DNA from 3 places in the Dyella telluris genome. Region 1 is predicted to be linked to each of the others. Evidence: predicted binding sites of a transcription regulator. Region 1 holds the regulator's gene; each other region holds the start of a gene.
What was found. Region 1 encodes sigma-54, which starts transcription at its own class of promoters, with help from an activator protein. Its sites were predicted from a motif close to TGGCACGNGCNTTGC; they were not measured.
Positions count from the first base shown of each region.

Region 2: glnA (type I glutamate--ammonia ligase) is a predicted target of sigma-54. The motif match lies at 6,706-6,720, and genes of this name have one in related genera.
Region 3: flgB (flagellar basal body rod protein FlgB) is a predicted target of sigma-54. The motif match lies at 2,168-2,182, and genes of this name have one in related genera.

Region 1 is NZ_CP060412.1:3,250,225-3,260,896, reverse strand. Features, by position in the region: gene murA (UDP-N-acetylglucosamine 1-carboxyvinyltransferase) at 1-751, opposite strand, end outside; gene H8F01_RS14270 (BolA family protein) at 795-1,034, opposite strand; gene H8F01_RS14265 (KpsF/GutQ family sugar-phosphate isomerase) at 1,288-2,298, shown strand; gene H8F01_RS14260 (KdsC family phosphatase) at 2,397-2,936, shown strand; gene lptC (LPS export ABC transporter periplasmic protein LptC) at 2,933-3,607, shown strand; gene lptA (lipopolysaccharide transport periplasmic protein LptA) at 3,570-4,118, shown strand; gene lptB (LPS export ABC transporter ATP-binding protein) at 4,122-4,841, shown strand; gene H8F01_RS14240 (RNA polymerase factor sigma-54) at 4,989-6,458, shown strand; gene hpf (ribosome hibernation-promoting factor, HPF/YfiA family) at 6,751-7,074, shown strand; gene hprK (HPr(Ser) kinase/phosphatase) at 7,205-8,155, shown strand; gene rapZ (RNase adapter RapZ) at 8,159-9,058, shown strand; gene H8F01_RS14220 (PTS sugar transporter subunit IIA) at 9,102-9,494, shown strand; gene H8F01_RS14215 (HPr family phosphocarrier protein) at 9,487-9,756, shown strand; gene ptsP (phosphoenolpyruvate--protein phosphotransferase) at 9,912-10,672, shown strand, end outside.
Region 2 is NZ_CP060412.1:2,275,050-2,285,721, reverse strand. Features, by position in the region: gene H8F01_RS10295 (hypothetical protein) at 1-1,281, opposite strand, end outside; gene H8F01_RS10290 (autotransporter outer membrane beta-barrel domain-containing protein) at 1,362-4,862, opposite strand; gene glnA (type I glutamate--ammonia ligase) at 5,244-6,659, opposite strand; gene H8F01_RS10280 (undecaprenyl-diphosphate phosphatase) at 6,984-7,781, shown strand; gene H8F01_RS10275 (LysR family transcriptional regulator) at 7,902-8,852, opposite strand; gene H8F01_RS10270 (efflux RND transporter periplasmic adaptor subunit) at 8,998-10,194, shown strand; gene H8F01_RS10265 (efflux RND transporter permease subunit) at 10,441-10,672, shown strand, end outside.
Region 3 is NZ_CP060412.1:1,171,956-1,182,627, reverse strand. Features, by position in the region: gene H8F01_RS05530 (chemotaxis protein) at 1-789, shown strand, start outside; gene flgB (flagellar basal body rod protein FlgB) at 2,220-2,621, shown strand; gene flgC (flagellar basal body rod protein FlgC) at 2,621-3,049, shown strand; gene H8F01_RS05515 (flagellar hook assembly protein FlgD) at 3,067-3,750, shown strand; gene flgE (flagellar hook protein FlgE) at 3,787-5,004, shown strand; gene flgF (flagellar basal-body rod protein FlgF) at 5,014-5,754, shown strand; gene flgG (flagellar basal-body rod protein FlgG) at 5,782-6,567, shown strand; gene flgH (flagellar basal body L-ring protein FlgH) at 6,576-7,259, shown strand; gene H8F01_RS05490 (flagellar basal body P-ring protein FlgI) at 7,259-8,428, shown strand; gene flgJ (flagellar assembly peptidoglycan hydrolase FlgJ) at 8,428-9,402, shown strand; gene flgK (flagellar hook-associated protein FlgK) at 9,421-10,672, shown strand, end outside.

The DNA.
Region 1 (10,672 bases):
GCACCTTGCCGCCGGTCATCGCGGCGCCGACCAGGAAGGTGCCGGTCTCGATGCGGTCCGGCAGCACTTCGTATTCGGCGCCATGCAGGCGTTCAACGCCGTGGATGGTCAGCGTGGAGGTGCCGGCGCCTTCGATCTGCGCACCCATGGCGATCAGGCAATGCGCCAGGTCGACCACTTCCGGTTCCTGCGCGGCGTTCTCGATGATGGTGGTGCCCTGCGCGAGCGCGGCGGCCATCATGATGTTCTCGGTACCCGTCACCGTGACCATGTCCATGGAGATGCGGGCGCTCTTCAGGCGCTTGGCCTTGGCCTTGATGTAGCCGTTCTCCACGACCACGTCGGCGCCCAGCGCCTGCAGGCCGCGGATGTGCTGGTCCACCGGACGCGAGCCGATGGCGCAACCGCCCGGCAGCGACACTTCCGCCTCACCGAAGCGGGCCACCAGCGGGCCGAGCACGAGGATGGACGCACGCATGGTGCGCACCAGGTCGTACGGGGCGAAATGACGGTCGGTGGTGCGCGGGTCGACGTGCATCTTCATGCGGTCGTCCAGCACCAGCTGCGTGCCCATCTGGCCCAGCAGCTCGATGAAGGTGGTCACATCGTGCAGGTGGGGCACGTTGCTGATCGCCACCGGCTCGTCGGCCAGCAGGCAGGAAGCGAGGATCGGCAGCACGGCGTTCTTGGCGCCGGAAATACCCACCTCACCGTGGAGCGGCTCGCCGCCACTGATCAGGATCTTGGCCATCTAGAAAGTCCTTGGAATCGATTGCACGGGGCGCTGCGCTGCCTCAACGGCGCGCCGCGACCTCCGCAGGAGTCAGCGTCTTCAGGGCCAGCGCGTGGATCGCACCACCCATGAGATCCCCCAACGTGGCGTAAACCAGGCGATGCCGTGCCAACGGCAGCTTGCCAGCGAACTGTTCCGCCACCACTTCTGCTTCGAAGTGCACGCCGTCGTCGCCGCTGACGTTTGCCTGCGCACCGGGCAGGCCTTGTTCGATCATTGCCTGGATGGTGGCAGCGTCCATGGTTTTTCCACTTGCAAGGTTGGGTCAGTGCCATCGATCCGGACAGGAACCGGACCCAATGTCACCGACTATGACGTTAAAATGCGAATATGCCATGTTAATGGAAAACCTCTGTCGCAGAAACGACACGTGTTACCGAGGCCCGCCAATCCCGGGCGCGAAAATTCTCATAACATAATGATTCAACGGACTTTTCGACCTGCACACACCCGTTCAGGGTGATGACGAAAATCCGGCAGACCCCCGAGGACGCATGAACGCCCACGTCGCCCCAGCTAACCCGCATGCGATCAACGCCGATGCCATCGTGCAGAGCGCACGCACCGTGATCGCCACCGAAGCCGCGGCCATCCGCGCCCTGGAGCCGCGCATCGGCCCCGAGTTCGTCGAAGCCTGCCGCCTGATCATGGGCTGCGCCGGCCGCGTCGTGGTCACCGGCATGGGCAAGTCGGGCCATGTCGCCCGCAAGATCGCCGCCACCCTGGCTTCCACCGGCACGCCGGCGTTCTTCGTCCATCCGGGCGAGGCCAGCCATGGCGACCTGGGCATGATCCTGCCGCAGGACGTGGTGCTGGCCCTTTCCAACTCGGGCGAAACGGACGAAGTGCTGTTCATCCTGCCGGTGATCAAGCGCCAGGGCATTCCCCTGATCGCCATCACGGGCAATGCCCATTCCTCGCTGGCCGATCAGGCCAACGTGCATCTGGACGCCAGCATCGCCGCCGAAGCCTGCCCGCTGGGCCTGGCACCCACCGCCAGCACCACGGCAGCCCTGGTGATGGGTGATGCGCTCGCCATTGCGCTGCTCGAGGCGCGCGGCTTCACTTCGGAAGACTTCGCCCGCTCGCACCCGGCCGGCAGCCTGGGTCGTCGCCTGCTGCTGCACATCAGCGACGTGATGCACACCGGCGAAGGCATCCCGGCCGTGCCGCCCAATGCCTCGCTCACCCGGGCGCTGATGGAAATGACCCGCAAGCACCTGGGCATGACCGCCGTGGTGGACGCCGATCAACGCCTGCTCGGCGTATTCACCGACGGTGACCTTCGCCGCGCCCTGGACGACGACGACCTCGACCTGCGCGGTGCCACCGTGGCCGAGCTGATGACGCGCGGGCCCAAGACCATCGGCGCCGACAAGCTCGCCATCGAGGCCGCCCAGCTCATGGAAAAGCACCAGATTCACGCGCTGCTGGTGGTCAACGACCAGCAGCAGGTGGTGGGTGCCCTTAACATTCACGATCTGCTTCGCGCCCGTGTGGTCTGATCGAAAGGTTCGGCTGCTCTCCTTCACTGCGTCCACCGTCCGGGCTCTCCGGCGTTTGAGCGTATCGCCCTCCTCCCGCCTGATGGCCGACCTCCTCCATGTACCTGGCTGATATCCCCGCAGACGTCCTCGCCCGTGCCGCCAAGATCCGCCTCGTCGTGTTCGACGTGGACGGCACCCTGACCGACGGCCGCCTGTGGTACGCCGAAGACGGTCATGAAACGAAGGTCTTCCACGTGCATGACGGCCTGGGCCTGAAGCGCGTGATGGCCAATGGCGTGCAGGTGGCCATCATGTCCGCGCGCATCAGCCACCCGGTTGCCCTGCGTGCCGAAGAGCTGGACATCGCACACGTCTACCAGGGCCAGGGCGACAAGCGCGCCAGCCTCCAGCAGCTGATGGAAGCGCTGACGCTGGCCCCTGACGAAGTGGCCTTCGTGGGCGACGACCTGCCTGACCTGCCAGCCATGCGCATCGCCGGCCTGGCGGTGGCGGTAGCCAATGCCCACCCCTGGGTCGCCGAGCAGGCCCACTGGCAGACGCGCCTGGCCGGCGGCCACGGCGCCGCCCGCGAGGTGTGCGACATGCTCCTGCAGGCCCAGGGCAAGGCGGCCGCAGAACGGGAGCGCTGGCAGTGAGTTTGCGATCGTACCTGCGCGACCGGGGACTCCCGGTGGCGATCGTCGTGATGGCCATCGCCATGGGCTCGGCCCAGATGCTGTACTGGTGGCTGGCCCCGGCGCCGAAGGTCAACGAGTTCGTGGGGCCGCCGCGTTCGGGCTATACGCTGACCAACTTCCAGCTGTGGTCGTATGACGTGGACGGTCTGCCCAGCTTCCAGATGGTGGCCCCGCACCTGGAACGGCGTGAAAACGACGATTCCCTGTACATCAACACGCCCGACTTCACGCTGCCGTCCAACCAGGCCGGGGTGCCGCCGTGGCTGGGCAATTCCCTGTACGCCTGGGTGGACAAGAGCGGCACCCTGCTGAAGCTGCAGGGCCCGGTGTACATGCACCGCGCGGCCTACTGCGTGACCGCCGCCGCGGAAATCCACACCTCGGACGTCACCGCATGGCCCAAGGAAAACCGTATGGTGACGGACGCCCCCGCACAGATGGTGCAGGGCGACAGTAAACTTAGCGGGGTCGGCATGCGTGCCAATCTCAACACCAACCATCTGGAGCTGCTCGATGAAAGCCACGGCACGTTTCCGCCGCGCAAAAACAAGTCTCAAGTTGGCGCCAAGCCTGCTTGCGCTGAGCCTGCTCATGCTGCTGCCGGGTCTGGCGCTCGCCAAGAAGTCTGATCGCGACCAGCCCATGAGTTATGACGCCAAGTACACCGAGGCGTTCAATGCCCCCAACACCGTCAGCACGCTCAAGGGCAGTGTGAGGGCGGTACAGGGCACCATGGTGCTCACGGGCGATCTCGCCAAGCTCTACATGGACGGCGACCAGCAGCTCGCGCGCATTGTCGTCACCGGCAACCCCGCGCACATCCAGCAGTTGGACGAGAACAACAACCTGATGCAGGGCGACGCCCAGACGCTCGACTACGACAACATCAACGGCATCGCGGTGCTGACCACCAACGCCGTGGTGCGCCAGCAGGGTCGTGGCGAATTCCACGGCGACAAGCTCACCTACGACACCAACACCAGCCTGATCACGGGCGAGGCCGGTGGCGACGGGCTGGTCCACGGCATCATCCTGCCCAAGCCGAAGCCCGGCGCTCCGGCCCCCGCTGGCACGCCGCCCAAGCCCGCCACGCCACCCGCCGGGCAGCAACCTGCGCCCAAGCCGGCCGAGGGTCATTGATCGATGCTTTCCGCTGAAGGTCTGCAAAAAAGCTTCAAGGCACGCCAGGTCGTGCGCGACTTCGCCTTCTCCATCCGCGAAGGCGAAGTGGTCGGCCTGCTCGGCCCCAACGGCGCCGGCAAAACCACCTGCTTTTACATGGTGGTGGGCCTGATCGAAGCCGACGCCGGCGTGATCAAGCTGGACAAGCAGGACATCACCGGCCTGCCCATGCACCAGCGCGCCAAGCTCGGCATCGGCTACCTGCCGCAGGAGGCTTCGGTGTTCCGTCGCCTTACCGTCGCCGACAACATCATGGCGGTGCTGGAGCTGCGCGAAGGCTGGGACGAAAAACGCCGTGCCAACGAGCTGGAAAGCCTGCTGGACGAGCTGAAGATCGCGCACATCGCCGACCAGAAGGGCATCAGCCTTTCCGGCGGCGAGCGTCGTCGCGTGGAGATTGCGCGAGCGCTGGCCGCGCATCCGCGCTACATGCTGCTGGACGAGCCGTTCGCGGGCGTGGACCCCATTTCGGTGGGCGAAATCCAGCGCATCGTGCGGCACCTGAAAGAGCGCGGTATCGGCGTGCTCATCACCGACCACAACGTGCGCGAAACGCTGGGCATCTGCGACCGCGCGTACATCCTCAACGATGGTGAAGTGCTCTCACGCGGCACGCCGGCACACATCCTTGCCGACGAAAAGGTCCGCGAGGTTTACCTTGGCCGCGAATTCCGCCTGTAACCCCTGGCACCCCGGGGGCTTACCTCAGGAATAAACCTGAGGTAGTACGCGATTCGGCTGCTGAACCAGCTCACTGGCTCTCAGACCTATGGCCGACCCCGGGGTCACGAGTTAGGATGATCTTCACGTTCATCCCGACCGCCTGGCATGAAACCCGGACTGCAGTTTCGCCTCAATCAGCAGCTCACGCTGACCCCACAGCTGCAACAGGCCATTCGCCTCTTGCAGCTGTCACAGCTTGAGCTGGAGGCGGAACTTCGCCAGATAGCCGAAAGCAACCCCTTGCTCGAGTTCTCCGAGGACAACCCGGACAACCTCGACAGTGACGAGCGCGAACCGCTGGAATCCATTCCCGCGAGCTCGTCCAGCTCCAGCAGCAGCGACACCGTGGACGATGCCGAGGCCCCCGAATGGGGCGAGGCCGACTCCGACGGCGGCAGCGACGACCCGGTGGACTTCTCCAACGGCAGCGGCGCCGCCTCGCGCAGCAGCAACCCGGACGAAGACGGCTTCGAACCGCAGAACGCCGCGGCGGAAACCCTGCAGGAACACCTGCTCTGGCAGCTCAACCTGACGCACATGAGCGTACGCGACCGCACCATCGCGGCGGTGCTCATCGATGCGCTCAATCCGGACGGCTACCTTACCGAGAGCATGGAGTCGCTCATCGCGGCCCTGCCGGCCGACCTGAAGGCGACCACGGCGGAAGTGGAATACGTGCGGCACACGCTGCAACGTTTCGATCCTACCGGTGTGGCCAGCGTGGACCTGCGCGACTGCCTGAGCGTGCAGCTGCAACAGTTCGATCCGGATACGCCGCACCGCGATCTCGCCCTGCGCATCGTGGACACCGAACTGGAACTGCTGGCACGCAACGACATCGCGCGCCTGGCCCGCAAGCTGCGCGCGAACGAAGACGACACCGCCGCGGCCGCCGTGCTGATCCGCAGCCTCGATCCGCGCCCCGGCGCCGCGCTGGACGTCACGCCCGTGGAATACGTGGCCCCCGACGTCTACGCGCGCAAGGACCTCGGCCGCTGGCGCGTCAGCCTGAACCCGGACTGCCAGCCACGGCTCGGACTCAACCAGCATTACTGCGGCCTCATTGCCCAGGCACGCGGCACCGATGCCAGCTGGATGCGTGGTCAGCTGCAGGAAGCGCGCTGGCTCATCAAGAGCCTGGAATCGCGCGCGGAAACCCTGCTCAAGGTGGCCGAGGCCATCGTGCGCCGGCAAAGCGCCTTCCTCGACTACGGCCCCGAAGCCATGCACCCGCTGGTGCTGCGCGAAGTGGCCGAGGAAGTGGGCATGCACGAATCAACCATTTCACGTGTAACTACCCGCAAGTACATCCACACGCCGCGGGGCACGTTCGAACTCAAGCACTTCTTTTCCAGCGGCGTATCCACCGAAGACGGTGGCAGCGCGTCGGCCACCGCCATCCAGGCCATGCTGCGCAAGCTGGTCGATGCCGAGGATCCGCGCAAGCCGCTGTCCGACCAGGCCATCGCGGAGGAACTGCACCGCAAGGGCATTCAGGTTGCCCGTCGCACCGTGGCCAAATACCGCGAGGCCATGCGCATTCCCAGCTCCAGCGAACGTCAGCGCGCCGGCTGAACACGTCATCCGGCCACTGTGGCAAAGCGCCCCGGGGAACTTGGCGGCAAAAAAGGCGTCCCCATAATCATGGGTAAGACGATCCCACGGGTAGCTGTCATGTCTGACGCGTGAAGGTCTTCATAACGCGAAGAGAACACCGAAAGCGCATAGTGACTATCCCGACTTGGTGAGGAGGCCGGAACAGAGGATCGAGACATTCCCGGGTTTTTGAAGGTGTGTCGGCCACGACATAAGCGACCGGTACATCGACCCCAGCCGCGTCTGCGGCAAGTACCAGAGGAGGCGCAACATGCAAGTTCAGCTCAGCGGTCAACAGATTGAAGTCACCCCGGCCCTGCGGGATCACGTGAACAGTCGACTTGACCGCCTCACCCGCCTCGACGAACGACTCCTCAGTCTGAGCATCGTTCTTTCCGTGAACAAACTGCAGCAGCGCGCCGAAGGAACACTATCGGTCACGGGCAGCACCCTGCACGCCGAAGCGCTTGAGAACGACATGTACGTCTCCATCGATGTCCTGTTCGACAAGCTGGTCACCCAGCTGCGCAAGCACCGCGAGAAGGTCTGCGACAAGCACCAGCGCGCCGTGCGCGACGAGCGCCTGTACGGCTGACCCCCGCCCCGGCCCGCCCGTTTCCCGGGCGGGCCGTTCCCTCCCGATCCCCCTGTCCAAGGCATCCGCCGGTGTGAACTGGCACAATGCGCATGTGGCCGCCCTGAATCCGCGGCGCAAAGGACATGGCTTGGACAGGCTGACCGCCCGACAACTCTATGACAGCGTTCACGAGCGCATGGCGCTGCGCTGGGTTTCCGGCATGCGCGGTGAATCGCGTGTGCTCGAACAGGCCGCGACCACCACGCGCCGCCCGTCGCTGATCGGCTATCTCAACGTCATCTACCCGAACAAGATCCAGATCATCGGCACCGAGGAGCTCAACTACCTCGACAGCCTGGAATCGCGCCAACGCTGGGAAGCGATCAACAAGATCGCCGCCTATCAGCCGGTAGCGATGATCGTGACCAAGGATCAGCCCATCCCCACCGACCTGCGCGAGGTGGCGGAAGAAACCAACACGCCGCTGTGGATCAGCTCCAAGCGCGGCCACGAGCTGCTGACCTGGATGCAGTACCACCTGGCGCGCATGCTGGCGCCCAAGGTGACGCTGCATGGCGTGTTCCTCGAAGTGTTCTCCATTGGCGTGCTGATCACCGGCGAGTCCGGCTCCGGCAAGAGCGAACTTGCGCTGGAACTGATCAGCCGCGGGCACCGACTGGTGGCCGATGACGCTACCGAATTCACGCTGATCGCCCCCGACGTGATCGACGGCACCTGCCCCGAGCTGCTGCAGGACCTGCTGGAAGTACGCGGTCTTGGCGTGCTGAACGTGCGCGAGATGTTCGGCCACACGGCGGTCAAACCCTCCAAGTACCTTCGCCTGGTCATCCATCTGAAGCCGTTGCGCGAAGGCGAAGACACCGATGGGCTCACGCGCCTTACCGGCGACATCGGCCACCGCGAGATCTTCGAGGTACCGGTGCCGATGATCACCATTCCTGTGGCACCCGGCCGTAACCTGGCCGTGCTGGTCGAGGCGGCCGTGCGCAACCACGTGCTCAAGAGCAAGGGCATCGACCCGGCCCAGACCTTCATCGACCGCCAGGCGCACCAGATGCGCCGGCTGCCTCCGTGGTGACCCATGAGCGAAACGACCGTCGCCAACGCCATCCGACGCCCTGACGCGATCCACCTGATCGTGCTTACCGGCTTGTCCGGTGGCGGCAAGACCGTTGCCCTGCGCGCATTGGAAGACCTGGACTTCTACTGCGTGGACAACCTGCCCACCGCCCTGCTGCCGCAGCTGGTGGCGGCAGTGAGCCGCAATGTGGAAGGCAAGCGCCGCAACGTGGCGGTGGGTGTGGATGTGCGCAATCCCGGTGAAGACCTGCAGCGCATGCCCGCCATGCTGTCGGAGCTGGCCGCCGTGGGCGTGCACACGCACCTGATTTTCCTGGACTGCCGCGACGACGTGCTGATCAAGCGGTATTCGGAAACGCGCCGGCGCCACCCGTTGTCCTGGCGCGGCCTGTCGCTTGCCGATGCCATTGCCGAAGAACGCCGCCTGCTGCGCCCGCTATCGGCCATTGCCGACAAGGTGATCGATTCCAGCGATCTGAACGTGCACCAGCTGCGCCGCGTGATCGCCACCGGCTACGCCGAGGCCACCGACGGGCTGACGCTGATGTTCCAGTCGTTCGCATTCCGCCGCGGCCTGCCGCTGGATGCGGATTTCGTATTCGACGCTCGCTGCCTGCCGAACCCGCACTGGGATCCGACGCTGCGCCCGCTCTCCGGCAAGGACGCGGGCGTGCGCGACTACCTGGATGCGCAGCCGCTGGTTGCCGAATACTTTGCCGACACCGCTCGCTGGCTGGACACCTGGCTGCCTCGCTTCGAAGCGGACGATCGCAGCTACGTGACCATTGCCATCGGCTGCACCGGCGGTCGCCACCGCTCGGTGTACCTGGTGGAGAAACTGGCTGCCCATTCCCGCGCGCTGCGAAGCGGCGTGCTTACCTTCCATCGCGAACTCGAGTGATAGCCATGCTGTCCATCCAGACCAAGCGGACCGGCTCGCCGTCATGAGTGTCGGTGTGCTGTTGATGACGCACGAAGCGGTCGGCCAGGCGCTGATTTCTGCCGCCCACCATGTGCTGCCCAAGCTGCCCCTGCGGGTGGATGCGGTCGAGGTTCCCCCGCACGAGGACCCGGACGTGATGCGCACGCTCACGGCCAGGCACGCGCGGGAGCTCGACGAAGGCGACGGCGTGCTGGTGCTCGCCGACCTGTATGGCGCGACGCCTTGCAACATCGGGCTGTCACTCGGCTCGATCGGTGTCCGGTTGCGCTGCGTGTCGGGACTGAATCTTCCGATGCTGCTGCGCGTACTCAATTACGCAGAAAAACCGTTGGACGAACTGGCGGAGATTGCCGCCAGCGGGGGCCGCGGGGGAATTTTCATAGACCATGCTTGAAAAAGAAATTGTCGTTTCGAACAAACTGGGGCTGCACGCCCGCGCTTCGGCCAAGCTCGTGCAGCTGGTGCAGGGTTTCAAATCCACCGTGTGGCTGGTCAGCAAGGGACGTGAAGTCAACGCGCAAAGCATCATGGGCGTCATGATGCTGGCGGCAGGCATCGGCACGCCGCTGACCGTTCGCGCGGATGGCCCGGACGAGGCCTCCGCCATCGACGCCGTGGTCGCCCTGTTTGATCGCAAGTTCGACGAAGGAGCCTGAGTGGGTAGAACGATGACATGCACGCTTCAGCCTGAGGCCGTATTCACGGCCCGGTGGGCTGCGTCGTGCCATCGTTCACACTCAGGAATCCACGCGTTGGCTGGATGCCGACGCGACGCGCGACCGGACGGGTCGCTCCACCACGGAAGGCACACATGAGACAGATACTGGCAGGCACCACCGCAGCGAAAGGCATGGCCCTCGGCCGTGCCCGCCTGGTGCAGCCCAGCCGCTATCTGGTCGATACCCGCCCGCTCAACGAAGACGAAGTCGACGTCGAGCTGGAACGCCTGCATCACGCACTCGACACCGCCCGCCAGGAACTGCGCGAGCTGCGGGGGAAGCTGCATGGCGCACTGGCCCGCGAAGTCAACGAATTCATCGACGCCCACAGCCTGCTGCTGGACGACCCGGAACTGTTGCGCGGGCTGGACGACCTGGTGCGCATCGGCCACTACCGCCCCGGCGCGGCGCTGAAGAAGCAGCGTGACCGCCTGGCCGCGGTGTTCGAGGCCATGGACGACCCTTACCTGCGCTCGCGCAAGGAAGACGTCGACCAGGTCATCAGCCGCGTCATCTCGGCCCTGCAGCGCCAGACCAGCCGCGAGGAACGCAAGCTGGCCGCGCGCGTGGGCGAGATCCTCATTGCCGACACCATCGCGCCCGCCGACATGGCTCATCTTGCCGGCGCCGGTCTGCTCGGTGTCGTCGCCAGTTCGGGCAGCCCTTATTCGCACAGCGCCATCCTGGCGCGCAGCCTTGACCTGCCCATGCTGGTCGGCGCGCGCGATGCGTTGTCCACCATCCACGACGACGACCTGATCTTGCTGGACGCCGAGCGCGGCGAAGCCGTGGTGCATCCCACCGCGCAAGACCTTGCCCGCTACCGCGCCTGGCAGCGCGAGGCCGCGGCGGA
Region 2 (10,672 bases), 980 kb from region 1:
GTCAGCAACATCCAGCACGTCCATCGTCAGGCTGCGGCCATCTGCCGAGAACCCGACGCGTCGACTCTCGGCGAAATGTATCCACGCGGGCCGCTGCGCGTAGCGTTGGGCAGGCGACGTACCGTCACCAGGCGTATCGCGCATCCAGATCAGCAGCGCGCCCATCCGCAGGCTTGCCGCGGTGTCCTGCTGGCGTGCGAGGTAGACGTCGAACGCCGGCCCGGAAATGCGCGAAAGGATGGTTCCGGCGCTGTTGGAGACGAAATCGAACAGATCCACACGCGGCGGCTGTTTCGCCAGCTCGACGTGCTCGTCCGCCAGCAGTCGCTGGGTAAGCCGCGGTTCGCACATGGCGCTATAGCCCGGCGCCAGCAGGCGCTGGCTGTGCACGCTGGACCAGCTCAGGTTTTCGTACCAATGCTCGGGACGGCCGAACAACTGGGGTGACGCCACCATGGCGAACTCGGCTTGCATGCTGGGACACAGGTCGACGTCTTCCGCCATTACGGGCGCGAAAGCCTCCGCGCAGGATGACGGCAGCGACTGGCTGGCGGGGAAGTCCTTGAGCAGCTCCGCGAACAGGCGAACGCCACCACGCAGCCTGACGGCAAAGATCATGGTGCCTACGAGCGAGTTGGCATGCGCGTGCAGCCGACGCATGGACGCTACCTGCAAACAGGCGGCGTCCATCGCCTGTGCCTGCCTGCCGTCCGCGAAGTCCGCTGCGATCGAGGTCTGCCACAAGCCCATGCCGATCGCAAAGGGCGGCATGGGCGTGAGCGGCCCTTCCGGCATGTCGCTCCAGAGATAATCAAAACCGCCCAGCGCCTTGTCGCGGGCGAGCAGCTTTTCGTGGCGGGCGAGCAGCGCAACGATCTCGTCGCGATGTGTTCGCACCTTGGCCAGGCAATCCGCGTCGCGCGGTTTGCACAACGCCTGGCGCTCCGCCGACGACATCGACGGCAGCTTCGGGAAATCCGCCTGAGTCGCCGGCGGCGTCACCGTCGCATCACCAGGCCTGAAGCTCTGGACCCACGCCACCATGCGTTGGCGTTGCTTCGCGTAGGCGGCATCCACCTGATCGGCCGGTATGTCGAAGCCCATGAACCACAGCCACGCATTCGCGTTGCGGCCGGTGGCGGGTTTCAGGTCCTGGTTCAGCAGGGCCAGTGCCCTCTCCTGTGCCGGCGTGGGCGGGCGCAGCCTTCCCCAGGCGAACGCCGCCATCAAGGCAACCAGCACCGCGCCGGTGGCCCACAGCAATCCCTTGAACACACGCATGGGTGCATCTCCCCTTGGCCCCGGGGGATTCTAGCCACCTGCCGGGCGCAAAGTCCCGGCGTTGAAGCCTGGCGTTCGGCTTACCAATTCCAGCGGAAGCCCACCTTGCCATCCCACGCATGGAAACCACGGCTGCTGAATCCCTTCTGGTAGCCCAGGTTGGCGTAGAACGAGGTGTTCTTGTCCAGCTGCCAGGTCATGCCGCCATTGAGTTGCCACCATGAGCCCTTGATGCTGCCATCAAAGGGAACAAAACCATCTTCGGACGAGAACGAGGTGGTGGGCTGTCCCTTGAACTCCTTCCACACGTTGAAGCGCAACCAACCAGTGAGCAGCCGTGGGATGCCTTCGGCCGTGGGTTCCTGTGTCCAGGTGTTGGCCCAGCGCAGGCCAGCGCGCCCCACCAGCGAGGTGATGTTGCTGAAGCGCACCGTTGCCGCGGCATCGCTCGCATCGCCGTTGTTCACGCGCTGGTAGATCACCTGCGCCTGCGGTTCCCACACCTGCGAGTCATCGTGGAAGGGATAGCCGCCTTCCAGCGAGCCGGCCCAGCCAAAGCCACTGTGACGCAGGGCCAGCCCTTCGTCCGACTTGGCGCTGTACTTGGACCAGGTGCCCTGCCACACCGCATCGAGATACTGGCCTTCACTCCAGAAATGCGTCCAGTACAGGCCCAGTGATTGTCCCTTCACGATATCGTCGCCGGCATCGGTGCCGTCGTAGTTGGTGACGTCGCTGCGAATGCGGCCGGTGCCAAGGTAGAGGCCCGCGTGATCACGCTGCTGGTTGTCATGTTCTTCCGCGAACACATCCATGCCGGCCTGGAAGGCCTGAATGTTGTAGTCGTACTGCGGGCTGCCGTTGTAGATGCTCTGCGACGCCCCGCGCACGTTGCCATCTTCGCCGATCACGCGCACCCACAGCGCGTTGAGGTAGTTGTCTTCGCGCAGGTCGCCACGACCACGCAGTTGTTCCTCTTCGCCGACGCGCTCATGCAGGTTGTCCAGCATGGCCCAGCCATAGCGCATGGCCATGCCGGGCAACGCCGTGTAGAGGGCCACTTCCGGGCGATAGTTCGGAACCACGTCCACCGGTGAACCCTGTTCCGATTCTTCCGGCGCCGGCACCGGCGGTGGCGACGGTGGTGCAGGTGGTGCCGGCTCCGGTGCCGGCGGAGGCGAAGGTGGTGACGGTGCAGGCGGCGACGGCGGCGCCGGTGGGTCAGGCGGCGAGGGAGGAGCTGGCGCCGGTGGTGCCGGTGGTGCCGGTGGTGCCGGTGGTGCCGGCGGCGACGGCGGTGAAGGACAGGCCGGGTGGCTGCTGCCTTCGCAGCTGATGGTCGAACGCAGGAACCAGTCATTCTCGGTGCCTGCCGCTGCACCGCCGCGTTGCAGCGTGTACTCGTACGGACCCGCCAGCACCGGTGCCGCCAGTACGAAGGCCGAAGCCAGGGTCGTTCCACCATTGAGCACTTCGACCACCGGGATGCCATTGCCGCTGGTCAAGGCACCCGGACCGCCCGTGTTGGTCACGGCGATCTTGCCCTGGCTGCTGGCGACACCACCGTTGATCAGCAGGCGGTCAGTCGGCGAACTGTCGTCCTCAAGATACGTGTTGATGCCCAGGGTGCCGGTACCGGCATAGTCATGCACATAGAGACTCTTGTAGACGCCATCCTGCGGCGCCGTGAATTGCACGAGCCCGTTGTTGAGCAGCTGCTGTGACACGACGGACCCGGCCGGAATGATCCAGCTGCTCGTCTCGTCGACGTCGACATTGGTGACGTAGTAGGACTCACCCGTCCAGCTCGAATGATCCGACAACGTGATGTTGGCGGTGCTGGCGCTGTCCGCCTGTGCGAGGCCGGCCAACGTGCTGTTGCCTGAAGCATCGAGCTGCACCAGCGTCGCCTGCCCCGAACTGTTCTTATAGGCGTAAAGCAGCCCATCGCCACCGGAGACGCTCGAACCTTGCTGCACCGTGATCTGCAATGGCCCCGTACCTTCGATGGCCGTGCCCGATTCGCTGGACAACGTGGTTCCCGTCAGCGTCACCACGTTCGTCCCGGTCGCGGCCTTGTTCGATGCATCCAGGCCGATGGTGCCGAAGGGTTGGCTATAGGCGCTGTTGATGCCGGTTGCCTGCACGGTGCTGCCAGTGAGTGTCAGCGATGCCGGCGTCCTCGTGCCGTAATCGGCCAGCGCCAGCGCGGCGATGCCGCCGGCGTTGCTGATCTGTGATCCCGCCGCGGTGATTTGTCCACCGTCCTGTGCCAGCAAACCGTAGGTCTGCTTTCCCGTGGACGTGATCGTGACCTGGTTGAGGTTCAGTACGGCATTGGCATAGGAACCATCGGCAGCCTTGGTGCTCGACCATGCATATCCACCGGTCGAATAGGCCGTGCTGTTGACCGCAACATGGGTGCCCGTAGCCGTGATGGTGCCACCGTCCGACTTGAGCGCAGATCCTGGCGCCGCGCCCGAGCCCGTATAGCTCGGCCCTTGCCAGTTGAGGCTGGGATTGAGCAATTGCCCGCCACTGATCATGTCCGGGCTACCGTTGCTCGCGGCGTTGATATTGATCGTGCCACCGCTGAGCGTCGCACTGGAGCCTTGCCTGACCCACACACCCACGGCGGCGTCGTTGCCATCCACGGTCAGGTTGCTCAATGTCACGTTGCCGCCATTGGCCACCAGCACGCCCGTCGACGAATTGCGCGAAGCCGGCTGAGGTCCGGTGTAGTTGAAAAGCAGGGTCAGCCCGCTGCCGATGGCAGTGGCCGGCACTTGGGTGTTATCGATCACCACCCCTTCGCTGCCGCCACCCGATGCCACATTGAAGGACAAGGTCTGATTTGCCGGAAGCGAGACAATGCCGCCGTTGTACATGTACACGCCAATCGAATTTGGCGAGTTCACCGTGATCGACATCGGGTCGTGCACCGTGACAACCGTACCGGCATCCTGCGCGCCCAGAGCCAGCTGCTTCGTCGTGGTGCCGCTCGTCGTGATGCTCGATGAGCTTCCATACAGGTCGATCTTTCCACCTGCCTGCGCCACGGCACCACGCGCACCGCCTCCGCTGATCGCCAGGACCATGTTCGTCCCGGAAATGCTGCTGGCCTGTCCGTAGGCGCCAAGGGCGGCGCCCACACCCGTCATGTTGACCGTGGCCCCACCATCGATGGTGATGGGAGCCAACGCATTGAGGTTGGTGCTGTAGGAAAGAAACCCGACCCGATTGGTGTTTATCGTGAGACCAGCGGTCGGAACGGAGACACTCCCGTTCGTGTCCTGAATCGCCACGTTACTGTTGTTGATGACGATAGGTCCCGGACTCGGTCCTTGGCTTGCATCGAACACCAATGTTGCCTGCGCGTTGACGCTTGCAGCTATGGTGGAACCGGTGTTGATCGTGGTGCCGCCCACCACCAATACCGACGGATTGGCGGCGCCAGCGGTCACCGCGGTGGTTTGCGTTCCAGGACCCACGAGCGTCTGCGCCTGACCCAGACCTGGCACGAGCATGGCCACCACGGCCAGGCCTCCCCCGGCCATCGCCCATGCCTGCCGTTCCCTCATGCATCGTGCTATCGCGCACGCCAGTGGGTGCCTTTGATGCGCCGGTGTATTTCGCGGGATCGGCGACGACGTGGCGGCTGCCTTCGCGAGAAGCTCTTCCATAGCCCTGCTCCCGTGTCGAACCGCGATGCGCTAGCCAACGCGGGTCGGATGTCGTTTGGACACGAAGCGCCATCATCGACACAGGGCTCGATCACAACAACCGCATAACTACCTAATGACCCATGCGTAGATCAACGAAGCAGACGCCAGCGAGAGTGACGAATGTCGCCGTGGCGTCCACAGTGGGCGAAGAGCACGTCAAGAAAAGGGACTACATAACGGCGTCAAAAAAAACGGGCGCCGAAGCGCCCGTCTTTTTTCACCGGATGGACGACGCGATCAGAGCGCGTAGTACATCTGGAACTCCAGCGGATGCGTGCTGGCGCGGTAGCGGGTGACTTCCTGCATCTTCAGCGCGATGTACGCGTCGATGAAGTCGTCGGTGAACACGCCGCCGGCCTTGAGGAAGTCGCGGTCCTTGTCGAGCGCATTGAGCGCTTCGTCCAGGCTCGCGCACACCTGCGGGATGTTCTTCTCTTCTTCCGGCGGCAGGTCGTACAGGTCCTTGTCGGCCGGTGCACCCGGGTCGATCTTGTTGATGATGCCATCCAGGCCGGCCATCATCAGCGCGGTGAACACCAGGTAGCCGGAGTTCATCGGATCGGGGAAGCGCACTTCGATGCGACGACCCTTCGGGCTCGACACGTACGGAATGCGGCAGCTGGCCGAACGGTTGCGGGCCGAGTAGGCCAGCATCACCGGCGCTTCGAAACCCGGCACCAGGCGCTTGTAGCTGTTGGTGGTGGAGTTGGCGAACGCGTTGATGGCGCGGGCGTGCTTGAAGATGCCGCCGATGTACCACAGCGCAGTCTGCGACAGGCCACCGTACAGGTCACCGGCGAACAGGTTGTTGCCGTCCTTCGAGAGCGACTGGTGCACGTGCATGCCGCTGCCGTTGTCGCCGACGATGGGCTTGGGCATGAAGGTGACGGTCTTGCCGTTCTGGTGGGCGACGTTCTTGATGACGTACTTCATGGTCATCAGTTCGTCGGCCTTCTGCACCAGCGTGTTGAACTTCACGCCGATCTCGCACTGGCCGGCATTGGCCACTTCGTGGTGATGCACTTCCACCACCTGGCCCAGCGATTCCAGCACCTTGCACATGTCGGCGCGCAGGTCGCCCAGCGAGTCGACCGGGCTGACCGGGAAGTAGCCGCCCTTCACGCCCGGACGGTGGCCGGTGTTGTTGTCGTCGTACTTGTAGCGCGAGCTCCACGCGGCTTCTTCGGAGCCGATTTCGTAGAACACGCGGCCCATGTCGTTCTGCCAGCGGACCGAGTCGAAAATGAAGAATTCCGGCTCCGGACCAAAGAAGGCCGTGTCGGCGATGCCGGTGGACTTCAGGAACGCCTCGCCGCGCTTGGCGATGGAGCGCGGGTCACGGCCGTAGGCCTGCATGGTCGACGGCTCCAGCACGTCGCAGTGCAGAACCATCTGCGTGTGCGCGCTGAACGGATCGATGTAGGCGGTATCCGGATCGGGCATCAGCACCATGTCCGATTCGTTGATGCCCTTCCAGCCGGCGATCGACGAACCGTCGAACATCTTGCCGTCCTCGAACGTGCCCTCGTCGATGGCGTGGGCCGGGAACGTGACGTGATGGTGCTTGCCGAGCATGTCGGCGAAACGGAGGTCGACGAATTCGACTTCATGTTCCTGGATCAGATCGAGCACTTTCTGGACGGCGGACGACATGGACAACCTCGACGGGCGAAAAGGTGGGACAACGACAGGCGTCTGAGCAAGGCGCGTGCCAAGCGGTTTGATCTCGATGTTTCAACAGGTTACGGTGTTGCCGGACATGCTGACATAGCCATGTTGCACTAAATTGAACCACTAGGATGCACCATCCAAGTGCAATCAATGTGAACGGTACCGCGCGGGTGAAAGCGCAAAGACGGATCGGCAAAGACAAGATGCTTCCGGCCCTTGCCGCCCCGAAATCGCCATCCCGGTCCCTTAAGCTATGCCGCTTTGCGCCGGTATGGAACCGGTAAGGCCCCATCTGTCGGAGTTTCCGTGAGCGATCTCATCAACGTCATCCTGCTCGGCATCATCGAAGGCATCACCGAATTCCTGCCCATCTCCAGCACGGGCCACCTGCTGATCGCCGAAAAATTCGGCCTTGGCGAGCGTTCGGACCTCTTCAATGTGGGCATCCAGGCGGGCGCGATCCTCGCGGTCACCTTCATCTACTGGGGCCGCATCTGGCAGCTGTTCACCCAGTGGCGCGACCCGGCCAACCGCGATTACCTGGCCAAGCTCACCGTGGCCTTCCTGATCACCGCCGTGCTCGGCTTCATCGCGGTGAAGCTCGGCTTCAAGCTGCCCGAGGCGGTAACGCCGGTGGCCTGGGCGCTGGTGATCGGCGGCATCTGGATGATCGCGGCCGAACGCCTCGCCGCCCGCCAGCCGGACCGCACGCAGGTGACCTGGCGCGTGGCCATCCTGGTCGGCATTGCCCAGATGGTGGCCGGCATCTTCCCCGGCACCTCGCGATCGGCGGCCACCATCTTCACTGCCATGCTCGCCGGCACCAGCAACCGCGCCGCGGCCACGGAATTCGCCTTCCTGGTCGGCATTCCCACCATGTACGCAGCCAGCGGCTACGAGCTGCTGAAGGTGCTGAAGGAAGGCGGCGCGCACCACGAAGACTGGACCGCCTTCGGCGTCGGTTTCGTGGTGTCGGCCATCGTGGCCTTCGTGGCGGTGAAGTGGCTGCTCGGCTACATCCGCAGCCACCGCTTCACGCCGTTTGCGATCTACCGCATCGTGCTGGGCGTGGCGTTGCTGCTGTTGATTCCGGCGGGGATGTAATCGACAACAAGGGGATTGGCCTCAGGCTTTCCCATTACCTCACCGTCACCCCGCGAAAGCGGGGATGACGGTGAGGGATAACGAGCGTTTCGAACCATCGGAGACTGCGTCCCGTTTTGGTTACGCGCTCAACCGCTCCGGCACCGCCGCCATCACCGGCTTCTTGTGCTTGACCGGTTCGCTGGTCTGCTCGAACACCTCGCGCACCCACTCGATGAAGGCCTGCACGCGGGCCGAGAGGTGCTTCTTCTGCGGATAGACGATCCACACCGGCTTGCCGGTGGAGATGGTGTCGGTCATCACCAGCTCGAGCTTGCCGAAGTCCAGCATGCAGGACGCAATGACGTTCGGCGCCTGGGTGATACCAAGGCCTGATACCACGGCCTGGATCACCGACTCGGCGTCGTTGATTAGGATGTGCGCGTCGATATCCACCGCCACCTGCCCGCTCGGCGTATCGAACTGCCACTGGCGCGGCCGGCCGTTGGGCTGCACGTAGTTGATGCAGCGATGGTTCTTCAGGTCGTCGATGCTTTGCGGTGCGCCGTGCTTCGCTAGGTACTCGGGCGAAGCGATGATGACGTTGCGCAGGTAGCCGATCTTGCGGGCGATCAGGCTGGAGTCCTCCAGCGGACCCGCGCGCACGGCCACGTCGATGCCTTCTTCGTTGAGGTCGTAGGGGTAGTCGCACATCGACAGCTCCAGCCGGATATCCGGATAGCGCTGCTCGAATTCCGCCAGTCTGGGAATGATCACCGTGCGCCCCAGAGCAGCGGGCACGCCGATGCGCAGCTTGCCGGTGGGCTTGCGGCTGGCATAGCCCAGGGCCTCGGTGGCCTCCGCCAGATCGGCAAGGATTTCCTTGCAACGTGCGTGGAATGAGGCCCCATCGTCGGTCAAACGCAGCGAACGCGTGGAGCGGAACAACAGCCGGGCACCCAGCTGTTCTTCCAGTCTCGACACGGCGCGGCTGACGCCGGACGGGGTCATGCCCAGCTGGGCGGCCGCGGCGGCGAAGCTCTTGGCCTCGACCACGCGGACAAACGCGGAGATTGCGGCAAAGTCTTCCATAGGCTTGTTAGTTACCCCATTCGTGACTGGCAGTCACTATTGCGTTGCATCATAAGCTATTTATTGAACTCGATGGTATACCTAATCTTCCGCTCCTGATCGTCGGGGTACCCCCACTTCGGCGAGTCCAATCCGGGAGTCGAAGATGAACAAACGATGGATCCTTGCCGTACTCACGGTCGCCGTGGTGGGCGGCAGCTGGGCCTTGCTCGGCCACAGTGGCGACACCCATGCCCAGGCTGGCCCGCCGCCGGCTCCCGCAGTCACGGTGGCCCAGGTGCTGGTGCGCCCGGTGGACGACGCGGATGAATTCACCGGTCGCCTGCAGGCGGTCGACACCATCCAGCTGCGTCCCCGCGTGAGTGGATATGTGGACTCGGTGCACTTCAAGGAAGGGGCGATCGTGCGCAAGGGCGATCTTCTTTTCCGCATCGACCCCCGCCCCTATCAGGCCGAAGTGGACCGGCTGAACGCCAACCTGGCCGAAGCCAAGGCCAACCAGGTGCTGGCCCAGGCCAATGGTGAACGCGCCCAGCGCCTGCTTGAACAGCACGCCATCGCCAAGGAAGAAGCCGACCGCCAGCAGACCGCGGCGCAAAGCGCCAAGGCCCAGGTGGCTTCGACCACCGCCGCACTGGATGCGGCCAAGCTCAACCTCGGCTTCACCGAGATCCGCGCGCCGATCGACGGCCGCGTGAGCAACGCGCTGGTCACCCCGGGCAACCTGGTCACCAGCAATGACGTGCTGACCAGCGTGGTGAGCATCGACCCGATCTATGCCTACTTCGACGTCGACGAGCACAGCTACCTGAAGTTCGACCGCCAGCGTCGCGAACATGGCGGTTCGCCGCAGATCTCGATGGCCCTGGCCGATGAAAAAGGGTTTCCGCACACCGGTCGCGTGGACTTCGTCGACAACCAGCTGCGCGCGGGCAGCGGCACGATCCGCCTGCGCGCCGTGTTCGACAACACGGATTCCAGCTACACGCCGGGCCTGTACGTCCGCATCCAGCTGCGCAGCGACAGCCGCCAGCCGCGTGCCCTGGTCGACGACCGCGCCGTGGCAGCCGACCTTGGCAACAAGTTCGTGTACGTGGTCGACAAGGACCGCAAGGTGGAATACCGCCGCGTGGTCACCGGTCCGCTACTGGACGGCCTGCGCGTGGTTACCGAAGGTCTGGACGCCAAGGACACCGTGATCGTCAACGGCATCCAGCACGTGCGCCCCGGCGTGGAAGTGAACGCGACCAAGGTGGCCATGGAAACGCGCAGCCTGGATCCGAACAAGCAGGTGGCGATGGCGGGTGGTGCTTCGGGCAAGAACGCTTCGCAGCAGAAGTAAATCTTCTTGATCGTCATTCCTGCGGAAGCAGGAATCCAGCGACTTCCGCCGCCGTGGATAAAGGCGCTGGATCCCTGCTTCCGCAGGGATGACGAGTAGGAAAGTCAGCGACAAGAAATGAATGCACGCACTCTCTCGTTTCGAGCAGAGGGCCAGGGCCGCTTTGTCTCCGATCACCGGAAACCAAGCACCCAAAGTCCCCGCTTCGCGCGGGCATTGGTGCCAAGAGCAACCAGGACGAATGCAATGAAACTCGCTCAGTATTTCGTGGACAGGCCGATTCTGGCCGGCGTCCTCTCCGTGCTGATCCTCATCGCGGGCAGCATTGCGCTGTTCAAGCTGCCGATCAGCGAATACCCGGAAGTAGTGCCGCCTACCGTGGTGGTGCGCGCTTCCTATCCCGGCGCCAACCCCAAGGTGATCGCCGAAACCGTCGCCACGCCGCTGGAAGAGCAGATCAACGGCGTGGAAGGCATGC
Region 3 (10,672 bases), 2.1 Mb from region 1:
CCGATGGAGCGCATGCCCGACGCCAATCCCCTGATTGCCGGCAGTTGCGACTACCGCGGCACCACCATCCCGGTGATCGACCTGGCCGTGGCGCTGGGTTACCCCTCGTTGCGCGACGTGTCCTCGGCCCACCTGATGGTTACCGAGTTCAGCCGCAGCGTGCAGGGTTTCCTGGTGGCTGAGCCGCAGCGCCTGGTTCACTGCGCCGGCGAATCCCTGGCGGCTCCCGCCGCCGCGCTGGGCTTCGGCAGCCGGGTCAATGCGGTGACCCGCGTGGATGGCGCCCTGATCGCGGTGGTGGACGTAGAGCACGTACTGGCCACGTTCAATGCCACCCGCACCGAACTCTCCGAACCGATGCAGCGCATTGCCCGTGTGCATGACCTGCAGCCGCGCCGCGTGATGGTGGTGGACGACTCACTGGTGGCCCGCAACCAGCTGGTGAACCTGTTCCGCCAGATGGATGTGGAATGCGTGGTCGCCCAGGACGGACGCGAAGCCCTGGAGCGTCTGGAGGCGATTGCCCAGGCGCAGGGCGAGGAAAGCGTGACCCTGGTGGTATCGGATATCGAAATGCCGCGCATGGACGGCTACGCGCTGACGCGCGCCATCCGCGAGACACCGGCGCTGCGCTCGCTGAAGGTGGTGCTGCATAGCTCGATCAGCGGCATCTTCAATGAAGCCATGGTGCGCGAGGTGAACGCGGATCGCTTCGTGGCGAAGTTCCAGCCGGATGTGTTGGCGCAGGCGGTGCTGGATTTGATGCCGGGGACGTTAGAGCGGTTTTGAGGGGGCGCTGGCCCGCTGCTCTTTGCTCCCTCTCCCCTCCGGAGAGAGGGTTGGGGTGAGGGGCAAGTCTTGCCTCACTCCTTCTTTAGCCGTCACCCCTGCGTAGGCAGGGGTCCAATGACTTTGTTCCTGGCCTTCGGGCTTAGCGCTACCGCGACCTGGCCGCTTACGCAGCGGGCGTTCCGACCTCCTGCCGGAGGCCGGGTCACTTTCTCTTGCTTGCCCAAGAGAAAGTAACCAAAGAGAAAGGCACCCCCATCGCGGCGCTGGCCGGTGAAGCCGGCCAGTCCGCGAGGGTCGGCCGGGCTTTTCGACAGGACGTCCCTGTCCTGTCGAAAAGGGATCGGCATCCTTGCCGATCCCCCTGCGGGCCTGTCGTCCGCCCCTCACCGCCGCTCAAGGGGGCGGGTAGGTCAAAAGCCAGAGCCAGAGCCTGAGCCGAAGGCTCGTGCAGCTGCGCTGCACATCGCGCCGCAAGGCGCGGTGGCGTATTGCCTCCCGGCTTGTCTTGTCGGTGGGAGCAAACCCTGTTCGCGACTCGTGCCACTGCACTGCACATGGAGTCTCTCGCTGTGACGCCGTATCCGGCACGGGCTTTTCTGTAGGAGCGCACTTGTGCGCGACCACCTGACGGAGCGGTATCGACATGGCGCTGCGGTCGCGCACAAGTTCGCTCCTACAGCAGGTCTCTCGCACGGCTAAGCCCGGTGCTTTCTCACCTCAGTGCTTACCCCAGTCCTCTCCCGAACGGGAGAGGACGAGCGACAGGGGATGTTCAACGTGAACACCCTACGGGCATGGAAGGAGGTGCCGCGCAGCGGCACGACGCTCCGCGTTAAGCCCTCTGCGCTTGGGCGCGTTGCGAAGCGCTTTGTTGTACCCGCTGTGTAGAGGCGGAGGTTGCCAAGCAACAACGTTCCTCAGCCGTTCGGGCTTATCCCATCGGCATGCTGCCAGCCTTTAAGGCCATTTTCTTTGGGTTACTTTTCTTTTGGGCCAGCAAAAGAAAAGTGACTCGGCCTCCGGCAGGAGGTCGAAACGCCCCCGCTGCGTAAGCGGCAACCTGGCCGAATCACCGCATACCGAAGGCCAGAGCCAAGTCACTGGATCCCAGCTAGACCAGCCCTTCGGATGTTGCAAAGCGCCTCGCTAGGATCACGGTTCCTGTCTAACGGTGAGGCGAGCACCCACGCCTCACCCCAGCCCTCTCCCCGAAGGGGAGAGGGAGCCAAGAAAGCAGGCCGCCCAGGCCCCATCCCCCGCGCGCCAGAAAGCCGCTACCACCCGCGTCGACTTTCCGACATACCCACCCGAACCCCCGCGGCATAAACCCCGCAAACCCAACAGCCACGCGGCCTCCCGGGTCATGTGAAGACAGTGGCACGCAAATTGCTCAAACCCTCCCGCGGCCCCCGCCGCAGGAGTGAGCGATGAGTTCGATCAACGACAACCTGTTCGGTCTGCACACGCAGGCACTCGACATGTGGCAGAAGCGCAGCGAGGTGCTGGCGAGCAATCTGGCCAATGCGGACACGCCGGGTTACTTGGCGCGCGACGTCGATTTCAAGAAGGCGCTGGCCAGCGCCAGCGGCACCGGCAGCAACCTGCCGATGACGATCACGCAGCAGGGCCAGATCGATCCGCAGGCGCAAGCCGCCAAGAAGCTGGCGTACCGCACGCCCACGCAGCCGTCGATGGATGGCAACACCGTGGATACGCAGGTGGAGCAGGCGAACTTCGCCGCCAACGGCGTGCATTACCAGGCCAGCCTCTCCTTCATCACGGCGCAGATCCACATGCTGCGTACGGCCATTACCGGAGGCCAGGGCTGATGTCCCTCTTCAAGATTTTCGATGTCGCGGGCTCGGGCATGGCAGCGCAGTCGCTGCGGCTCAACACCGTGGCCAGCAACCTCGCCAATGCCGACAGCGTGTCGGGCACGCCCGAGGGCGCCTATCGCGCGAAGGAACCCTTGTTCGCCGCCGTGCAGAAGGCCATCGGCAGCGCCAAGAGCGCCGATGCGGACAGCGCGGTCGGCGTGCAGGTGAAGGGCGTTACCGAAAGCCAGGCCGACGTGCAGGCGCATTACGAGCCGGGCAATCCGATGGCCGATGCCACCGGCTACGTGTACGGCAGCAACGTCAATCCCATCGACGAGCTGGTGAACATGATCACCGCATCGCGTTCGTACCAGAACAACGTCGAGGCGATGAACACCACCAAGCAGTTGATGCTCAAGACCCTCGACCTCGGCAAGTAAGCCGGGAGGAAACCCACGTGACCACGATTCCCAGCACCAACACTACCAATACCGGAAGCTCCAGCAGCTCGAGTAGCTCGACCAGCGTCAACTCGGCGTTGTCGAGCACCATGACGCAGGCCGACTTTCTCAAGCTGATGACGGCCCAGCTGCAGGCGCAGGACCCGACCAATCCGGTCGACAACTCGCAGTTCGTTTCGCAGATGGCGCAGTTCAGCCAGCTTTCTTCGACGCAGCAGCTGGATACCGACCTGCAGACGCTTAGCTCCAACGTGAGCTCGGCCATGCAGACCTCGCAGGTGCTGAGCTCCTCGAACCTGGTCGGTCGCGAGGTCATGGTGCCCAGCAGCTCCGCGACGTACGACGGCAGCGATGCGGTGAAGGGTGCGGTGAACGTCACCGCCACCGGCAGCGTCACCGTGCAGGTGCTCGATAGCAGCGGCAATGTGGTTCGCAACATCGACATGGGCACGCAGAGCGCGGGTCTCCAGCAGTTCAGCTGGGATGGCACGGATGACAACGGCAATGCGGTGGCCTCGGGCACGTACACGCTCAAGGCCGCCACGGGCAGTGCGTCGCTGGACACCTATGTGGCGGGTTCAGTGACAGGCGTGGGTTACGGCGGCAGCACGCTGGGCACCTACCTGCAGGTCGCGGGCGTGGGCGGTGTGTCGCTCAGCCAGGTCGCACAGATTCTCTGACGCGTCGCGCGTCATTTCCTCACGAGGTAAACGAACATGGCACTCAATACGGCGCTCAGCGGCATCAACGCTGCCCAGTCCGATCTCAACGTCATCGCCAACAACATCGCCAACGCGAACACCACCGGCTTCAAGGGTTCGCGCGCGGAGTTTGCGGACATTTTTGCGGTCACCGGCCTCAACCTCAATTCCACCGCCGTCGGCAGTGGCGTTACGCTTGAGAAGGTGGCCCAGCAGTTCAACCAGGGTGACCTGCAGACCACCGGCAACAGCCTTGACCTTGCCATCAACGGCAACGGCTTCTTCGCCGTCAACAACGGCAGCGGCGTGCAGTACACCCGCGCTGGCGACTTCGAGAAGAACTCCAACGGCTACGTGACCACGCCCGATGGCGCGAAGCTGCAGATCTACCCGCCCAACGGCAACGGCGGCTTCGACATGAGCACGCTGAAGGACTTCAGCTGGCAGGCGGCACAGAGCAACGCCACGGCCACGTCGTCCATCACGCTGACCTCCAACCTGCCGGCCAGCGCCACCGCGCCGACCACCGCGTTCAGCACCAGCGACTCCACCAGCTACAACAATGCCGCCCCGGTGACCGTGTACGACTCGCAGGGTGGCTCGCATCAGGCGACGGTCTATTACGTGAAGACCGGCACCAACACCTGGGACGCCAACCTGTATGTGGACGGCCAGAGCGCCGGCACGCAGTCGATGACCTTCGACAGCACCGGCAAGCTCACCACGCCGACCAACGGCACGCTGGCCTTCAATTCGGTCACTCTCGGCAATGGTTCCGCACCGCTGGCACTGTCGCTGAATGTGACCAACACCACGCAGTACGGTACCGACTACTCGGCGGGCCCCATCGTGCAGAACGGTTTCGAGGCCGGCACGCTGTCGGGCATCGACATCGACCAGCAGGGCGTGGTCACCGCGACCTACTCCAACAACCAGAGCACGCAGATCGGCCAGGTGGCGATTGCCAATTTCGCCAACGTGCAGGGCCTGCGCCAGCTGGGCAACACCACCTGGGCGTCGAGCACGGATTCGGGCCCGGCGACCTGGGGCACGGCCAACGCGGGCGAGTACGGCACCATCCAGTCGGGTGAGCTGGAAAGCTCCAACACGGCCGACACCACGGCGCAGCTGGTGAACATGATCCAGGCGCAGCGCAACTACCAGGCCAACGCGCAGGTGCTGTCCACCGACAACACGCTGGCGTCCTCGCTGTTCAACGCTGTCTCGCGCTGATAGACCGCCATGGACCGTTCCGTCTACGTCGCAATGACCGGGGCCACGCAGATCATGCGTGCCCAGGACGCGGTGAGCCACAACCTGGCCAACGCGTCCACGGTCGGCTTCAAGAGCCAGCTCACGGCCTTCCAGAGCGTGCCGGTGCTGGGCGATGGCACGCCGTCGCGTATCAACGCGGTGGCGCAGGGCATCGGCCAGAACAGTGGGCAGGGTTCGCCGGTGAATACCGGCAACCCGCTCGATATTTCGGTGCGCGGCCAGGGCTTCATCGCCGTGCAGGCACCGGATGGATCGGAAGCCTATACGCGTGCCGGCGACCTGCGGCTTACCGCCGACGGCGGCTTGACGGATTCGAAGGGCAATCCGGTGATGGGTGGTTCCGGCCCCATCACCATCCCCCCGGCCACGGACATCAGCGTGGGCTCCGACGGCACCATCTCCACGGTGCCGCAGGGGCAGTCGCCCAACGCGGTGTCGCAGATCGATCGCATCAAGCTGGTCAATCCGGACACGGCGCAGATGACGCAGGGCTCCGACGGCCTGATGCACATGAGCGACGGCAGCACGGCGGCCATCGACGACACGGTGACCATTGCCTCGGGTGAACTCGAAGGCAGCAACGTCAACCCGTCGGCCGAGCTGGTCAAGATGATCTCGCTTTCGCGCCAGTACGACATGCAGGTGAAGTCCATCAAGACCTCCGAGGACAACGCCGATTCCAGCCTCAAGCTGCTGCAGGCCAACTGAGCCTCGCTGATATTTACGGAGTAATCGATGTTCTCTTCACTGTGGATCGCCAAGACCGGCCTTGACGCGCAACAGACGCGCATGGACGTGATCTCCAACAACCTGGCCAACGCGAATACCACCGCGTTCAAGAGCTCGCGCGCCTCGTTCCAGGACCTGATGTACCAGAACAAGGGCCAGCCCGGCGGCCAGACCACCGAGCAGACGGTGTCGCCGTCCGGCCTGATGCTGGGTACCGGTGTGCGCGTGGTCGCCAACGAAAAGCTGTTCACCGAAGGCAGCATCACGCAGACCGGCAACTCGCTGGACGTGGCCATCCAGGGCCGCGGCTTCCTGCAGGTGAGCATGCCCGACGGCACCGTGGCCTACACGCGTGACGGTTCGCTGCATACCGATCCGAACGGCCAGCTGGTGACTGCCGACGGCTATCCGCTGGAACCGGCCATCACGGTGCCGGCCAACGTGCAGAGCCTGACCATCGGTACCGATGGCACGGTGTCGGCCACCACCAATGCGTCCGCCACGCCGCAGACGCTGGGCACGCTTCAGCTTGCCGATTTCATCAACCCCGCCGGCCTGCAGCCGGTGGGCCAGAACCTTTACCAGGAAACCGTGTCCAGCGGCGCGCCGCAGACCGGCCAGCCCGCACTGAATGGCATGGGTTCGCTGATGCAGGGCTCGGTGGAATCGTCCAACGTCAACGTGGTGGCCGAGATGGTCAACATGATCGAGACGCAGCGCACCTACGAAATGAATTCCAAGGCGATCAGCAGCACCGACCAGATGCTGCAAGACCTGACCGACAAGATGTGAGAACCGCCATGTCGTCCTTCCGTTCCCTTTCCCGAATCGGTGTGGTGCTGGCGCTGGCTGCGTCGGCTGGCTGCGGCATGCAGCCCACGCACGACGATCACCAGTGGGCGGCCACCATGCCCGCCGAGCAGACGGCCGCGCCGCCGACGGATGGTTCGATCTACCACGCCGAGCAGGGCATGGAACTGTTCAACGATGCGCGTGCCCATCGCGTGGGCGACATTCTCACCATCACGCTGGTGGAGAGCACGCAGGCCTCGAAGAAGGCCAGCACCAGCACCAGCAAGAAAGACCAGAGCACCATTTCCTCGCCGACCATTCTTGGCCATGCGCTCAAGGTGGGCGGCAAGACGGCGGACAGCAGCCTGAACGCCGATCGCGCCTTCGATGGCGCCGGCGACAGCAGCCAGAGCAACCAGCTCACCGGTTCAATCACCGTGACCGTGGCGCAGCGTTTGTCCAACGGCAACCTGCTGGTGCGCGGCGAGAAGATGGTCACCATCAACCAGGGCCAGGAACAGATCCGCATTGCCGGCATCGTGCGTCCGCAGGACATCCTGCAGGACAACAGCGTGCCGTCCACGCGCGTGGCCGATGCGCAGATTGGCTACACCGGCAAGGGTGCGCTGGCCGATGCGAACACGCAGGGCTGGCTGTCGCGCTTCTTCAGCTCGAAGTGGATGCCCTACTGATGAACATCCGTCATCTCTTCACCTATGGAAACCTGATCCGTGTGCGCGAGCGCGTGGCCGCGGCGCTGCGCGCCACTGGCATCGTGGTATGCGCCTGCTTCTCGGTGAACCAGCCGCTGCACGCGGACAAGATCCGCGACCTGGCGCAGGTGGGCGGCGTGCGAAGTAACCAGCTGATCGGCTATGGACTGGTCGTGGGCCTGGACGGTAGCGGTGACCAGACCACGCAGGCACCCTTCACCACCCAGAGCCTGGAAAACATGCTGGTGCAGTTCGGCATCACCGTGCCCGCCAACGTGCGCCCGCAGCTGAAGAATGCGGCCGCGGTGACGGTAACGGCGCAGTTGCCGCCATTCGCCAAGCCGGGCCAGACCATCGACGTCACCGTGGCCTCCATCGGCAATGCCAAGAGCATCCGCGGTGGCGAGCTGCTGATGACGCCGCTGCGCGGTGCAGACGGTAACGTCTACGCCATGGCGCAGGGCAGTGTGGTGGTCGGCGGCATTACCGCGTCGGGCAAGAGCGGTTCCAGCGTGCAGGTGAATATTTCGGCCAGCGGTCGCGTGCCCAACGGCGCCTCGGTCGAGCGCGCGGTAGTGTCGTCGTTCTCCAACGGCGGCGACCTGGTGCTCAACCTCAACACGGCCGACTTCACCACGGCCACGCGCATCGCCGAAGCAGTGAACCGCACCTATGGCGCAGGCACCGCCAGCGCGATGGACGGCGGCTCGGTGAGCGTGCGTGGGCCGCAGGATCCCAGCCAGCGCGTGGCATGGATGGGTGCCATCCAGAATATCGATGTGACGCCGGGCGATGCACCGGCGCGCGTGGTGGTCAACTCGCGTACCGGCACCGTGGTGATCGGCGCGGACGTGCGCGTGACGCCGGCGGCGGTGGCGCATGGTTCCATCCAGGTGACCATTTCGGAGAACCCGCAGGTATCGCAGCCGTCGCCCTTCACCAAGGGCGGCCAGACGGTGGTGGTGCCGCAGAGCGACGTGCAGGTCAGCGAAGACGGCGCGCACATGTTCAAGTTCGGCCCCGGCACCAACCTCGACACCATCGTGCGAGCGGTGAATCAGGTGGGTGCGTCGCCGACCGATCTCATTTCCATCCTGCAGGCCCTCAAGCAGGCCGGCGCGCTCCACGCGGAGCTGGTGGTGATCTGATGGCTGCGATAGCGGATGCCACCAAGAGCCTGAATACCTGGACCGACCTGTCCGGGTTTTCGGCCCTGCGCCAGACCGCGCAGAGCGACGCCAAGGCAGCGTTGCCGGCGGTGGCAAAACAGTTCGAGTCGATCTTCACGCAGATGATGCTGAAGTCCATGCGCGACGCCAGCAGTGGCGATGGCCTGATGGACAGCGACGCCGGCAATCAATGGCGCGACATGTTCGACCAGCAGCTCTCCGTGCAGCTCTCGCAGGGCGGCAACGGCATCGGCATCGCGCAGATGCTGGTGAAGCAGCTGGGTGGTGCGCTGGGCGGCTCGTCGGACGGCAGCGCCACCGGCGCCGCAGCAACCGCCACTGGCGGCAGCGACAGCTGGCAGCAGCGCCTGAGCTCGGTCGCCAGCGCGATGAAGAACACTGGCGAAAAGGTGCTCAAGCTGCTGCCCAAGGATGCCGAGGATTTCGTCAAGCAGCTGGCTCCGTATGCGCAGGAGGCCGCCCAGAAGCTGGGTGTGTCGGTGCGTGCGGTGCTGGCGCAGGCCGCGCTGGAAACGCAGTGGGGCAAGCACTTGCCCTCGCATTCCAACGGCAACACCAGCAACAACCTGTTCGGCATGAAGGCCGGCAGCAGCTGGGATGGCGACAAGGTGAGCGTGAAAACGCTGGAGTTCGAGGGCGGTGTGCCGGTGCAGAAGCACGCGCAGTTCCGCTCCTACGACAACCCCGGCCAGTCGTTCGACGACTACGCCCAGCTCATCTCCGACAACCCGCGTTACGCCAAGGCACTCAACCACGGCGAAGACGTGGTCGGCTTCGCCAAGGGCCTTGTCAGTGGCGGCTATGCCACCGATCCGTCCTACGCACAGAAAATTATTGCGATCGCCAACAGCCCCCAGATGAAGGAGGCGTTGGCGGCCATCGGTGAGGGCGCGCTCAAGAATGCTGCCGTCCCGCCGACTTCTTCCGAGTGACCTGTCCTGGAATGACACATGTCCAATCTCCTTAATATCGGTGCCTCAGGGCTCAACGCTGCGCAGGTCGCGTTGACCACGGTCGGCAACAACATCAGCAACGTCAACACGACGGGGTATAGCCGCCAGACCGTGCTGCAGACTGCGGCCATCTCGCAGTCTGCCGGCAACTACACCATCGGCAGCGGCGTCGATATCCAGTCGGTGCAGCGCGCTTACAGCGATTTCCTGACCTCGGCGCTGTGGTCGGCCAACTCCAGCATGCAGGGCGCCACCACCACCAACAACCTGGCGACCACGCTCAACAGCGCCCTGAGCGCCAGCGGCAACCTGCAGAGTGCGCTCGATAGTTTCTACGCTGGCTTCAGCACGGTGGCCAACACGCCGGGCGTGGCATCCAGCCGGCAGTCGCTGCTGGGCAATGCCAGCCAGGCCGCCACCGTGTACAACACGCTGGGCCAGCAGCTGACGGCGCAGCAGAGCCAGGTGAACGCGCAGATCAAGACCACGGTGGACAGCATCAACACCGTGGCGAGCAACCTGGCGGCCATCAACAACAAGATCCACGAGGCCGGCACCAACGTGCCCAACGATCTGCTCGACCAGCGCGACAGCCTGGTGCAGTCGCTGTCGGGTTATATCGGCGTGTCCGCCTATACGCAGACCGACGGCACGATCAGCGTGTATGCCTCTACCGGCCAGGCGCTGGTGAGCGGCAGCAAGTCGTTCGCCCTGCAGACGGGCAACAACCAGTACGACGCCTCGCGCACCGAAGTGCTCGATGACACCGGCACCGTGGTGAGCGGCAAGATCAGCGGCGGCACCCTGGGCGCCTTGCTCAACTACCGCACCAACGTGCTGGACAGCGTGCAGAACCAGCTGGGCCAGTCGGCGGTGGCGCTGGCCACCAGCGTCAACACGCAGCAGTCCAAGGGTCTGGACCTCAACGGCAACCAGGGCGGGGCGATGTTCAGCGTGCCCAGTCCCACGGTGCTGGCGAGCAATCTCAACAAGGGCACGGGCACGGTCTCGGCGAGCATCACCGATGTGTCCGGCCTGACCGGTTCGGACTACGTGCTGAGCTACGACGGCAGTAACTGGAACCTGGCCACCACCTCGGGCCAGAGCGTGGCGATGACGGCCAATTCGGATGGCACGTATTCCGCGGGCGGCCTGACGCTGTCCCTGTCCGGCTCCGCGCAGGCGGGCGACAGCTTCCAGATCCAGCCGACGCGCCAGGCCGCCACTGGCCTGCAGATGGTAATGACCG